4 regions of the Litorivicinus lipolyticus genome follow, and region 4 is predicted to be linked to each of the others. Evidence: predicted binding sites of a transcription regulator. Region 4 holds the regulator's gene; each other region holds the start of a gene.
What was found. Region 4 encodes sigma-54, which starts transcription at its own class of promoters, with help from an activator protein. Its sites were predicted from a motif close to TGGCACNNNNNTTGCTNT; they were not measured.
Positions count from the first base shown of each region.

Region 1: the regulator sigma-54 is predicted to act here: its motif matches at 1,413-1,430, upstream of GH975_RS09430 (ammonium transporter).
Region 2: the regulator sigma-54 is predicted to act here: its motif matches at 1,184-1,201, upstream of GH975_RS03030 (urease accessory protein UreD).
Region 3: the regulator sigma-54 is predicted to act here: its motif matches at 1,351-1,368, upstream of glnA (glutamate--ammonia ligase).

Region 1 is NZ_CP045871.1:1,864,417-1,867,623, reverse strand. It holds gene GH975_RS09435 (GIY-YIG nuclease family protein) at 1-65, shown strand, start outside; gene GH975_RS09430 (ammonium transporter) at 62-1,276, opposite strand; gene GH975_RS09425 (LysR family transcriptional regulator) at 1,501-2,400, shown strand; gene GH975_RS09420 (tRNA-queuosine alpha-mannosyltransferase domain-containing protein) at 2,404-3,207, shown strand, end outside.
Region 2 is NZ_CP045871.1:590,576-593,782, reverse strand. It holds gene GH975_RS03040 (flavin reductase family protein) at 1-552, opposite strand, end outside; gene GH975_RS03035 (hypothetical protein) at 678-1,109, shown strand; gene GH975_RS03030 (urease accessory protein UreD) at 1,235-2,071, shown strand; gene ureA (urease subunit gamma) at 2,080-2,382, shown strand; gene GH975_RS03020 (urease subunit beta) at 2,391-2,714, shown strand; gene ureC (urease subunit alpha) at 2,711-3,207, shown strand, end outside.
Region 3 is NZ_CP045871.1:2,313,140-2,316,346, forward strand. It holds gene typA (translational GTPase TypA) at 1-1,152, opposite strand, end outside; gene glnA (glutamate--ammonia ligase) at 1,438-2,844, shown strand; gene glnL (nitrogen regulation protein NR(II)) at 2,939-3,207, shown strand, end outside.
Region 4 is NZ_CP045871.1:2,066,022-2,069,228, forward strand. It holds gene lptA (lipopolysaccharide transport periplasmic protein LptA) at 1-455, shown strand, start outside; gene lptB (LPS export ABC transporter ATP-binding protein) at 452-1,183, shown strand; gene GH975_RS10545 (RNA polymerase factor sigma-54) at 1,227-2,675, shown strand; gene hpf (ribosome hibernation-promoting factor, HPF/YfiA family) at 2,778-3,080, shown strand; gene GH975_RS10555 (PTS sugar transporter subunit IIA) at 3,135-3,207, shown strand, end outside.

The DNA.
Region 1 (3,207 bases), 200 kb from region 4:
ACCGAATCAAGCAGTTGCCGCGGGCGCAGAAACTGGACTTGATTCGGCAGTGGAACGCGACCTAGTCGCGCTGGTCGGGGTTGGCCTTAATCTTGTGGATCGATAAATCCGCGCCGTTGAATTCTTGCTCTTGGTCCAGTCGCAGGCCGACGGTTTTATACAGCGTGCCGTAGACCACCGTGCCGCCGATTAAGGCCACTGCAACGCCGCTTAGTGTGCCAACAATTTGCGCGCCTAGGGTGACTCCACCCAGCCCACCTAGAGCCTCCAGGCCGAAAATCCCGGCGGCGATACCGCCCCAAACGCCGCACAAACCGTGCAACGGCCAGACGCCCAAAACGTCGTCGAGCGCCTTGCGGCTTTGGCCCCAGGTAAACAGAAACACAAACAGGCCGCCGGCGACCAGGCCGGTCGCCAGTGCGCCGATGGGGTGCATAATGTCCGATCCCGCACAAATCGCGACCAAGCCTGCAAGCGGTCCGTTATGGATGAACCCCGGGTCGTTTTTGCCAACGATCAAGGCTGCGAGGGTGCCGCCGACCATGGCCATTAAGCTGTTGACCGCCACTAAGCCTGAAATGCCGTCCATGGCCTGGGCACTCATGACGTTGAAACCAAACCAGCCGACGATCAGGATCCAGGCGCCAAGGGCCAAGAACGGGATGCTGGACGGTGCGAAGCTGACCAAGCGGCCGTCACGGAAACGACCGCGCCGGCTGCCCAAAAATAATACCGCCACCAGCGCCAGCCAGCCGCCCATGGCGTGGACCACAACCGAGCCCGCAAAATCATGGAAGGGCGCGCCGAAGCGAGCTTCCAGCCAGGCTTGGAAGCCAAGGTTGCCGTTCCAGATCAAGCCTTCAAAGAAGGGATACACCAGCGCAACCACGGTGACGTTGGCCATCATCATCGGCCAAAACGCAGCGCGTTCGGCGATGCCGCCACTGATAATGGCTGGAATGGCAGCGGCAAAGGTCAGCAAAAAGAAGAACTTGGTCAGCTCGTAGCCGTTATTAGCAATTAGGCTGTCGGCGGAGCCAAAAAAGTTGCTGCCGTAGGCGAGGCTGTAACCGACCGCAAAGTAGGCAATAGCCGAGGCGCCAAAGTCGGTCAGGATTTTAACCAGGGCGTTGACTTGGTTTTTGTGGCGCACGGTCCCGACTTCTAAAAAGGCGAAGCCGGCATGCATGAACAGCACGAGTATCGCCCCCATCAAAATAAAGAAGGTATCGGCGCTACTGGCGATCAGGTCCAGGCGGGTAGCTAAGGAGGCCATGTTGTCGGTCATTGTCATTCCTTGCGCACTGCAGAGGTGCGTTTTTATTCGATTTTCGGTTCGTTGCACTAAAATTGTGCGCTTTTAGGTCGTTACCAAACGCGCAGCCAGCTAAACGCCGCGTGTGCACCAAAACTAAGCGATTTCTGTGCCAGCTATGACCACCCTTGCGCTGAGCCGCAATGGCACCAATAACTAGACAAACTTCAGTCATTGGATCCGTTATGGAATATCTCGCCCGTTTGCCCCTGTTTGTTCGTGTGGTGCGCCTCGGCAGCTTCGCGGCGGTTGCGCGCGAGGTGGACATGACACCGTCCGCGGTTAGCAAGCAAATTCAGCGCCTGGAGAGCGAGCTGGGGGTGCGACTATTTCAGCGCACCACGCGTCAGTTGGCACTAACCGATGAGGGGCAGCGGTTTTATGAGCAGTCGTCGCCGTTGGTCGAGGGCTTACTCGAGGCCTCCGACCAGTTAAAGGAGCGCCAGTTGGCGCTGGTAGGCAAGTTGCGAGTCTCGGTCCCGGGGGCTCTACTTAACCACGGCATGTCAGACGCCTTCGCTGAATTCGCGTTGCAGCATCCGGCGTTGGAATTGCAGGTCGAGGCCAGCGAGCGTCTGGTCGATTTGTTACAAGACCATTTTGACATGGCGATTCGGATCGCTGCGCTCGAGGATTCGTCCTTGGTGGCGCGGCGTCTGGCGCCGGCGCCCATGTGGTTGGTAGCGTCACCGGACTTTGTTGCGGTGCACGGCACGCCGATCCACCCCGAGCAGTGGATCGGTGCGCCTATGGTCACTTACGCCGGCCATGGCCGCCAAGCGTTTCGATTCGAGGGGCCGGACGGGGCCGCGGATGTGCGTTTCCAAGGGCGCTTGCAGGGTGACAGCGATGCGTTTTTGTTGACGGCGGCGCGCCATCACCTGGGCTTTTGCATCGTGCCGGCATTCGCCGCTCAATCGGCGGTCAAGTCCGGGCAACTTGTGCGCCTGTTGGCAGACTGGACGTTACAGCCTGAGCGTAGCATTTGGGCGGTCTATCCTCATAGGCAGCACCTGCCCATTCGCACCCGTACTTTGATCGATCACTTGGTGGGCTGGTTTGACCGCAATGCCGAATTAGGATGAAGTATGAATCCCAGCCACGCGCGCGTTTTGGTGGTGTCAGCGTATGACGCCGACAGCCATCAGTATTGGTTCAATCGATTAACGGAAATGTACCCCGATGCGGCGTTTACGCGGATTGCACTGCCACCGGTTAACTATGCCTGGCGTCAGCGTGGCAACGCGTTGCGGCTGGCAGGTGAGTTTGAAACCCAACTCAGCGGCGATTACGACATGCTATGGGTAACCTCGGCGGTCGATTTGGCAACCCTGCGCGGACTGGTGCCGTGCCTAGCTAACCTGCCGACGCTGGTGTACTTCCACGAAAACCCGTTTGCCTATCCGGACGCGTCGCGACCCGGGCATGCCCTCGACGCCCAGCTGACCAGCCTATACACGGCGATGGCGGCGGACCGCTGTGTGTTCAATTCACGCCATAACCTGAGCTCGTTTTTGTCGGGGGTGGCGGCGCTGTTGGACAAATGCCCGGACGAAGTTCCGCCCGGTGTCGTTCAGTCGTTATTGGCAAAAAGTCAGGAAACGCCGGTGCCGCTGGCCGGGGATCTGTTTGGGCGCGAGATCGCGGAGCGCGATCGTCCTGGCATTCGAATCGCATGGAATCACCGCTGGGGCTTTGACAAAGGGCCGGAGCGTTTGCTGGCCTTCGCCAAGGCTCTGGATCGCTCGGACGTGGACGCCCAATTGATGCTGCTCGGGCACCGCTCGGACGTTGCCCCCGGTAGCCTGCGCGAGTTGCTCGACCACTACGGGCACCTGGTCAGCTTCAATGGTTTTGAAGACGATCGTGAAATGTACTGCGCCCGATTGGCT
Region 2 (3,207 bases), 870 kb from region 4:
GTAACCGCAACGCGCCACGGCCGCCGCCTTGGCGGTGTCAAAGCGCCCGTCCGAGGTCAGATAATCCGGATTGATATACAGACCGACCACTTCACCGATGGTCATCCAGCTATGGGTCGCGGAGCCGTACCGGTCCGTTAGTCGGATCACATCGACCACAACGCACTCAAGCGCTGCAGGGGTGTCGGCCACGCGCGGCGGCGCCACCCGCGATGACGGCGCCGAGGCCAGATCCGCCAACTCGAACTCATTGATGTGGGCATCTGCAGCCGCCGACGATTGACTCATGCGCTCAAGCAGTGGCTGCGACACTAAATTGCACACAAACTCGCCGGTCGCCCTGCAGTTGTTGAGGGTGTCTTTTTCGCCGGCGCTGGAAAACATCAACATGTCCGGGTCGGCGCTGACTGCATTAAAAAAGCTGTACGGCGCTAAATTGACGATCCCGGCGGCCGACACCGTCGAAATCCAACCAATCGGACGCGGCGCCACGATGGCCTTAAATGGGTCATGCCCCAACTGTGTGCGGGCATCCTCAATCGGTATATACATTTACGCGCCTCCGTGACTTGACCTTGGTTTACATGGGAACCAATGCAACATCAACCTGTGAACCCAGGGGCACTTGAGTCGCTTGCCGTTGATAGTCTGGATAGGTCAAACATGGGAGGACGCCAATGCACAACCACGACCACGCGCCACGGCTGGCCGAAATCACCAACTGGTGGTGGTCAGAAGAAGACTCAACGGCGCATTTCGGTTGGCGACTGAGCATCACCTTTGCCTGCCCTGCGGAATTCGCCACCCAAGACCTTAGCGTCGCCGAACAACAACAGTACCAAGCCACGGACCTGCGTGGCACGGTGGTGCTGGTGCGCACGGTGGTCGGCTACCATCTGGCGCCCGAACTGATCGACACCCTAGTCAAGCGCGTCGGCGAGTGGTTCCTAACGGACCCCTCTGCAATCAGCCACCTGCGCTGCCGCCGTGTTCATCGCGACCTAATTCGCGGCATCGGCAGCCCAACGCAACCCGGACTGCACGCCTTGGCGTTGCTGCTACATGCCGACGACACCTTTGGCACGCACCGACGCGCGCACCAAAAATGACCAAAAGGAACACCAAAAGCACCAATATGACGCACTAATTCTCCCGCGCACGCCCCATTCTCGTGCGCTCGTACTGGCACAGATATCGCAACCATCGATCAAACACCTTGATCACGGATCCGCCATTGACCAGCCTCGCCTGCCCGATTCCCTCAACCGCCAACGACTGGGTCGCACGGCTGTCGCTGGGGTTTGAGGCGCGTCACGGTCGCACCGCCCTGGTCCACCGCCAGCGACAAGGCCCCCTCAGCGTCCAGCGCAGCCTCTACCCCGAAGGCCCGGTTTGCCACACCTACCTGCTACATCCACCTGGCGGAATCGCAGGTGGGGACCAATTGAGCGTTGACTGCACGCTCGCGGACAATGCCCATGCGCTGGTCACAACGCCCGGTGCCGGCAAATTTTACCGCGCCAACCGACCGTCCAGCTTGACCCAAACCATCACCGTGAATAACGGCGCGTCGCTGGAATGGTTACCACTGGAAGCCATCTACTTCCCCGGATGCAATGCGCGCCAAACCACCCACATTTCACTCGCCGCCGGGGCTCGCTTTATCGGCTGGGAAACCCACTGTGCCGGGCGACCGGTGATGAATGAACACTTTGACTACGGCGCCATCGATGCGCGCCTGCGCCTGCGCATTAGCGGTCAACTGGTGCTCAGCGATCGGCTTAGCCTGACGCCGCAAAGCTATCACTTTCCGGCCGCCAATCACCGCAATTTCCCGGTCCAAAGCACCCTAATTGCAACACCGGCCAACGAAAACGACCTGGCGATGGCGCGCCAGTGCGGCGGCGACGGACTGACGATAGGCGCGACGCTGATTGGCGACGTGCTGATTGTTCGCGCCTTGGCCCCGCACACCGAGCCTGCCATGCGCGCCATGACTGAATTGTGGCAGGCCCTCCGCCCCAACATTTTGGGCCGCGCGCCCTGCCCTCCTCGAATTTGGAACACCTAGGAACTCTGATGGAATTAACCCCCCGCGAAAAAGACAAACTGATGCTATTCACGGCCGGCCTGCTGGCCGAGCGCCGGTTGGCACGCGGTCTAAAACTCAACTACCCCGAAGCTATCGCCTTTATTAGTGCTGCAATATTAGAAGGTGCCCGCGACGGCCGCAGCGTCGCGGAACTGATGGACTATGGCCGCACTTTGCTAACCGTTAATGACGTCATGGAGGGCATCCCCAACATGATCCACGACGTCCAGGTCGAAGCCACCTTCCCCGACGGCACCAAGCTCGTCACCGTTCACGACCCTATCGTATGAGGACGCCGATGATTCCCGGAGAAATTCGCGTTGCCAGTGGCGACATCGAACTGAATGTTGGCCGCAGCACGCGCGACGTCAGTGTTGAAAATCATGGTGATCGGCCGATCCAGGTCGGATCGCACTACCATTTTTTCGAAGTCAACGATGCCCTGCGCTTTGATCGCGAAGCAGCTCGCGGCACGCGCCTGAACATCGCCGCGGGTACCGCCATTCGCTTCGAGCCCGGCCAATCGCGACGTGTCAGCCTGATTGCACTGGCCGGCAAGCGCGCCGTCTATGGCTTTCAAGGCAAGGTCATGGGCCCGTTGGATCAAGGAGACAGCGCATGACTCGGATGACGCGCCAAGCCTACGCAGAAATGTTCGGACCCACGGTCGGCGATCGCGTTCGCCTAGCCGATACGGAGCTGTGGCTCAAAGTTGAAAAAGACCTAACCGTGTACGGCGAAGAAGTTAAGTTCGGCGGCGGCAAGGTCATTCGTGACGGCATGGGTCAAAGCCAGTCCGGGCGTGAAGTGGCGCCGGACTTGGTCATCACCAACGCGCTGATTGTCGATCATTGGGGCATTATCAAAGCCGACGTGGCGGTCAAGGACGGCCGAATCCACGCCATCGGCAAAGCCGGCAACCCCGACATCCAACCCGGCGTCGACATCGACGTCGGCCCCGGCACCGAAGTGATCGCCGGCGAGGGTCAAATTCTGACCGCCGGCGGCGTCGATGCCCACATCCACTTTATTTGTCCGCAGCAAATCGAAGAAGCTTTGGCCAGCGGCATCACCACGATGTTGGGCGGCGGCACCGGCCCGGCGACTGGAACCAA
Region 3 (3,207 bases), 250 kb from region 4:
ACGCGACACGGCCAACTCGAAGCCTTCGCGGCGCAGGGTTTCAATCAGCACTGACAGGTGCAATTCACCACGCCCGGCGACTTCGAACTGGTCGGGGCTGGCGCCCTGCTCAACGCGCAGCGCAACGTTGTGGATCAGTTCCTGCTCCAAGCGGTCTTTAATGTTTCGGCTGGTCAGGTACTTGCCGTCTTTGCCGGCGAAGGGTGAGTTGTTGACCTGGAAGGTCATGCTCACGGTCGGCTCGTCAACGGTCAGCGGCGGCAATTGCTCGACGTGATCCGGATCACACAGGGTCTCGGAGATGTCGAGCTTTTCCATGCCGGTGACACGTACGATGTCGCCCGCTTCCGCTTCGTTGAGTTCGACCTGGGTCAAACCGTGGAAACCAAAGATCTTCAGGACGCGGCCCTTGCGGGTTTTGCCGTCGTTGTTGATCGCGATCACCGGCTTGTTGGCGGGCAATTTACCGCGGGTGACACGGCCGACACCGATCACGCCTAAATAGCTAGAGTAGTCCAACGCCGAAATCTGCATTTGGAAGGGGCCTTCAGAATCGACCTGGGGCGCCTTAACGTTGTCGACGATGGCCTGCAGGATCGGCTCCATGCTTTCTTGCAAGTCGTCCGGATCACTGCCTGACAGACCGTTAATCGCACTACAAAATACGATCGGGAAATCCAGTTGTTCGTCGGTTGCGCCCAGCTTGTCAAACAAGTCGAAGACTTGGTCGACCGCCCAGTGGGGGCGTGCGCCGGTGCGGTCAACCTTGTTAATGATGACGATCGGGTTCAGGCCCTGGTCGAATGCTTTCTGGGTGACGAAACGCGTCTGGGGCATCGGGCCTTCAGCTGCGTCAACCACCAACAATACCGAGTCGACCATCGACAGTACGCGCTCTACTTCGCCGCCAAAGTCAGCGTGGCCGGGGGTGTCGACGATGTTGATGCGGTAATCGCCCCAACGCAGGCCGGTGTTCTTGGCCAAGATGGTAATGCCGCGCTCTTTTTCCTGGTCGTTTGAATCCATGACGCGCTCAGCGTCCTGGTCCTTACGCTCCAGCGTGCCTGAGGCCTGCAATAGCTTGTCTACCAAGGTAGTTTTACCGTGGTCAACGTGGGCAATAATGGCGATGTTACGTAGGTTTTCGATCACAAGGGCTCCTCCTGAGGCGCGCGAGTATATAGGAAGCACAGAACGCTTTCTGAATTAAATTTAAGACTGAGACATGGGCGACTACGCCACACCATGCCGCGCACCAACATTGTGCGCCCGCACACTACCTTGCACTGCTCCGGTGCGCTATTCTCTGCCGCACGCGCCGAAAAGCCCCATCTTAGGGCGCGCCAAAGGTGGCATAGGGTTTGCTTTGTTCTGACAAGGCGCCCTGCGCTGACCTAAAAACACGCGACGGCCTAGGGCCAAAATTTGGAGACAACGATGTCACAGAACACGCTGAAGTTGATTCAGGAAAGCGAAGCCAAGTGGGTTGATTTGCGATTCACCGACCCGCGCGGTAAAGAACAACACGTTACATTCCCCGCCGGCGCAATCGACGAAGACTTCTTCGAAGACGGCGCGATGTTTGACGGCTCGTCAATCGCCGGCTGGAAGGCGATCAACGAATCAGACATGATTTTGAAGCCCGACGACACCAAACCCTTCCTGGACCCCTTCACTGACGAGATCACTGTGATCTTGCGTTGCGATATCATCGAGCCGACCACCATGTCTGGCTACGAGCGCGACCCGCGCAGCGTTGCTCGCCGCGCCGAAGAGTACCTGATCAGCACCGGCATCGCCGACACTTCCTACTTTGGCCCCGAGCCCGAGTTCTTTGTGTTTGACGACGTCAAATGGAAGGCCGACATCTCAGGCGCCATGTACCAGTTTGATTCAGTCGAAGCGTCATGGAATTCCGACACCGACTACGAAGACGGCAACATGGGTCACCGTCCCGGCATCAAAGGCGGCTACTTCCCCGTGGCACCGGTCGACAGCTTTATGGACCTGCGCACCGCGGCCTGTGAAGTCCTTCAAGACATCGGCCAAATCGTTGAGCTGCACCACCACGAAGTGGCGACTGCGGGCCAAAACGAAATCGGCGTTCAGTTCAACACGCTGACGCTGAAGGCGGACGAAGTCCAGGAACTGAAATACGTCGTTCATAATGTCGCGCACGCCTACGGCAAAACGTCGACCTTCATGCCCAAGCCCCTGGTTGGCGACAACGGATCGGGCATGCACGTGCACCAGTCACTGGCTAAAGATGGCGTTAACATCTTCGCCGGCGATGCCTACGCAGGCCTGTCTGAAACTGCCCTGTTCTACATCGGTGGCATCATCAAGCACGCCCGCGCACTGAACGCGTTCACCAACGCCTCGACCAACAGCTACAAGCGTTTGGTTCCGGGCTTCGAAGCCCCGGTGATGCTGGCTTACTCGGCCCGTAACCGTTCGGCGTCGATCCGCATCCCGTTCGTCAACAACCCTAAAGGCAAGCGTGTCGAAGTGCGTTTCCCCGATTGCACCGCCAACCCTTACCTGGCGTTCTCCGCCATGTTGATGGCCGGCCTTGACGGCATCCAAAACAAGATCCACCCCGGCGATTCGGCCGACAAAGACCTGTATGACCTGCCGCCCGAAGAAGCCGCAGCGATCCCCACGGTTTGCTCTAGCTTGGAACAAGCGCTGGAAGCACTGGACGCCGATCGCGGCTTCCTGAAAGCCGGTGGCGTCTTCACCGACGACATGATCGACGGCTACATCGCACTGAAAATGGAAGAAGTGGAGCGCTTGAACAGCACCACTCACCCCGTTGAAGTGGGCATGTACTACAGCTGCTAGTGACCTGGGCCTTCGGGCCTGGCGTTAGCACAGGGAAAGCCCCGGTATTCCCGGGGCTTTTTTGATTGGGTCATTCACTTGTCAGGAGTCCGGTTTGCTCTCATCCACACAATCGCAGTCCATCCTGGAATCACTGTCCAGTGCCGTTTTGGTCATCGACTCGCGCCTGCACGTGGTCTTTGCCAACAACAGTGCCCAGCAACTGTTGGGCAAAAGTGAGCGCGGCCTCTACGAACACAGCATTACGGATTGGCTAGGCCGCGGCCTGGTCCGCGATCTAGCCAATACGTTAAGCAGCGGCCAGGGCTTTACCCGTCGCGAAACACCATTAACGGTTGACCAGCGCGAATTGGCGGTGGATTT
Region 4 (3,207 bases):
TGACCCTCAGCACCGCCGCCGCTGCGCTGCCCGAAGATCGCGACCTGCCGATCACGGTCAACGCCGACAACGCCAGCTTTGATGAGCGTGCTGGCCGCGCCGTGTACACCGGCAATGTAATTCTGACTCAGGGCGCACTGCGCATTGAAGCGGCGCGACTGACCGCGAAGCTGATCAATGGTCAGGTCGACAGCATGACCGCCACTGGCAGCCCAGCAATTTTTGCTGACACCCCAAACGTCGAACAAGGTCCAGTCAAAGGCATTGCCAGCACCATCGACTGGACCCTGACCGACCAGATTATGGTCCTGACCGGCGACGCGGAGTTGACCCAGTCAACCAACACCGTAATTGGCGAGTCGGTCATCTACCGCCAAGCCAAGGGCACCCTTGAAGCCAGCAGCCAGGGCAGCGGCGAGCGCGTGCAAATGACCCTGACACCCAACAATTCGTGACTGAGCGTGCACTGACAGCCAGCGGTCTGGCTAAGCGCTACGGCAAACGTCAAGTCGTCAAAGACATGTCGGTGCGCGTCGAACCGGGCGAGATTGTCGGCTTGCTGGGTCCCAATGGCGCCGGCAAAACGACCTCGTTTTACATGATTGTCGGCTTGGTTAAAGCCGACAGCGGTGCGGTCACTATCGACGGCCAAGACGTCAGCCGCCAACCCATGCACCGACGCTCCCAGCGCGGGCTGGGTTATCTGGCGCAGGAAGCCAGCATTTTTCGACGACTGTCCAGTCGCGACAACTTGTTGGCGGTACTGGAATTACGCCGCGACTTGGATAAGCGCCAGCGCCAGCAAAAAGCCGACGCCTTGCTGGCCGAGTTCCACCTCGAACACGTCGCCGACAGCCTCGGCCAGGCCCTATCCGGCGGCGAGCGGCGGCGCGTCGAAATCGCCCGTGCGCTGGCCATGGACCCCGCCTACGTGTTGCTGGACGAACCCTTTGCTGGGGTCGACCCGATCTCGGTGAGCGACATCAAACGCCTGGTCCGAGGGTTGGCGGCACGCGATATCGGCGTCCTGATCACCGATCACAACGTGCGCGAAACGCTCGACCTGTGCGATCGCGGTTACATCGTCAGCGACGGATCCTTGCTCGCCCAAGGCAGCCCCCAAGACTTACTGGCCAACGAGACCGTACGACAGGTCTATTTAGGGCACGAATTTCGCATGTAGGCCAAAATCTGGGCTATAGTCGGTACCGGATACGGGGTAACGCATGAAGCAATCTCTACAGCTAAAGATGGGCCAACAGTTGGCGATGACGCCACAACTGCAGCAAGCCATCCGCATGCTGCAGCTGTCGACGCTGGAACTGCAGCAAGAAATTCAACAAGCGTTGGACGAAAACCCGTTGCTGGAACGCGAAGACGACGAAGGCTTAGCCGCCGCGCCGGATAGCGACAGCATCACCGAACAGCCCGATGCCAGCGAAAAAAGTGTCGACGAACTGGTCAGCCAAACCGATAACCTTGGCGACAACGACGCCATGGACTCGCGCTGGGAAGACACCTTCGTTAACAACTCCAGCTCGATCGAAGGGCTGCCCGAATTTGAAGCCCGCTCCAGCGCGCCCGTCACCTTGCACCAACACCTCCTGGACCAAATGTGGCAGCTGCACCTGACACCGCGTGACCAGGTGCTGTTTATTGCCCTGGTTGACGGCATCGACGACGCCGGTTACCTGCGCGAAAGCCTAGAGACCATCTGCGAAGCGACGGCGGATGAACTAGACGATATCGCCGAAGTCGATGAAGTGGCGGTCGTATTGAAGCAAATCCACCACCTTGACCCGCCCGGCATTGGCGCCCGCGACGTCCAAGAATGCCTGCGCATTCAACTGCGCCAACTGGGCGACTCCGTTGATGCCCGCGAGACCGCGATCCGCATCATCGACGAACGTTTTGAGGCTCTGGCCAAGCGCGATTTGACCAGCATCAGCCGCGGCTTGGGCGTCGACAAGTCCGAAGTCCACGAAGCCCTCAGCCTGATCAAAACCCTGTCGCCGCGCCCCGGCAGCGCGATTGGCTCAAGTGATACCGACTATGTCATTCCAGATTTGGTGGTGCGCAAGGTCAACACCCTGTGGCGCGTCGAGCTGAATGCCGAGGCCGTGCCGCGGTTGTACCTCAACCGCACCTACAGCGACTTGGTCGAGCACCTGGACGACGACTCCAAAAACTACATCAAAGCGCAAACCCGCGAGGCCAAGTGGCTAATCAAATCGGTCGAAAGCCGCTATGACACGCTGCTTAAAGTCGGTCGCACAATTATGGCCGAGCAACTGGAGTTTTTGGAGCACGGCGAAGAGTCCATGCGCCCGCTAATCCTGGCCGACATCGCCCGTCAAATCGACATGCACGAAAGCACGGTGTCGCGCGCAACCACGCAAAAGTTTGTGCTGACTCCCAAGGGTCTGTTCGAGCTGAAGTTCTTTTTCTCGTCGCAGCTGGCCTCCGCCGACGGCTCCGAAGCGGCCAGCTCAACCGCCATTCGCGCGGTCATCAAACGCCTGGTCGCGGCCGAACCTCGGACCAAACCGCTGTCGGATTCAAAACTGACGGCGTTGCTGGGCGAGGAAGGCTACACAGTCGCCCGGCGCACAGTTGCCAAATACCGTGAAGGCATGGGCATTGCAGGTTCCAGCGAGCGCAAGCAGTTCGCGTAACGGAACACATCGGACCCCAGGGACTGGTCAGCTCGGTTCAACCGGAGTAGGGTAAATTAGTCGATATTCATCGACCACGATAAGAATGTTAAGGAGCTGCACATGCACATCAGTATCAGCGGGCAACATCTCGAAATCACCGACGCCATTCGCGACTACGTCCAATCCAAATTCGATCGACTGACCCGACACTCTGACACCATCACCCGAATCGAAGTGGTGCTGCGGGTCGAGAAAACACGCCAAATTGCCGAGGGGTCGATCCATGTTGCCGGGGCCGATTTACATGCGCTGTCGGAAAACGACGACATGTATGCGTCGATCGACCTGATGACCGACAAGCTCGACCGACAAGTCCTTAAACATAAAGAGAAGAACGTCGCACGAAAGCAAGGTGCGGCATAGCCCGAACACGGCTACAATCCGGTGGGTCAATGAATGCCCCACCGGAGTTCTTTTTTGAACCAATCTCTCTCTGACTATTTGCTACCTACACAGGTCCATCCGCAATTTGCCGTCAAAAGTAAAAAGC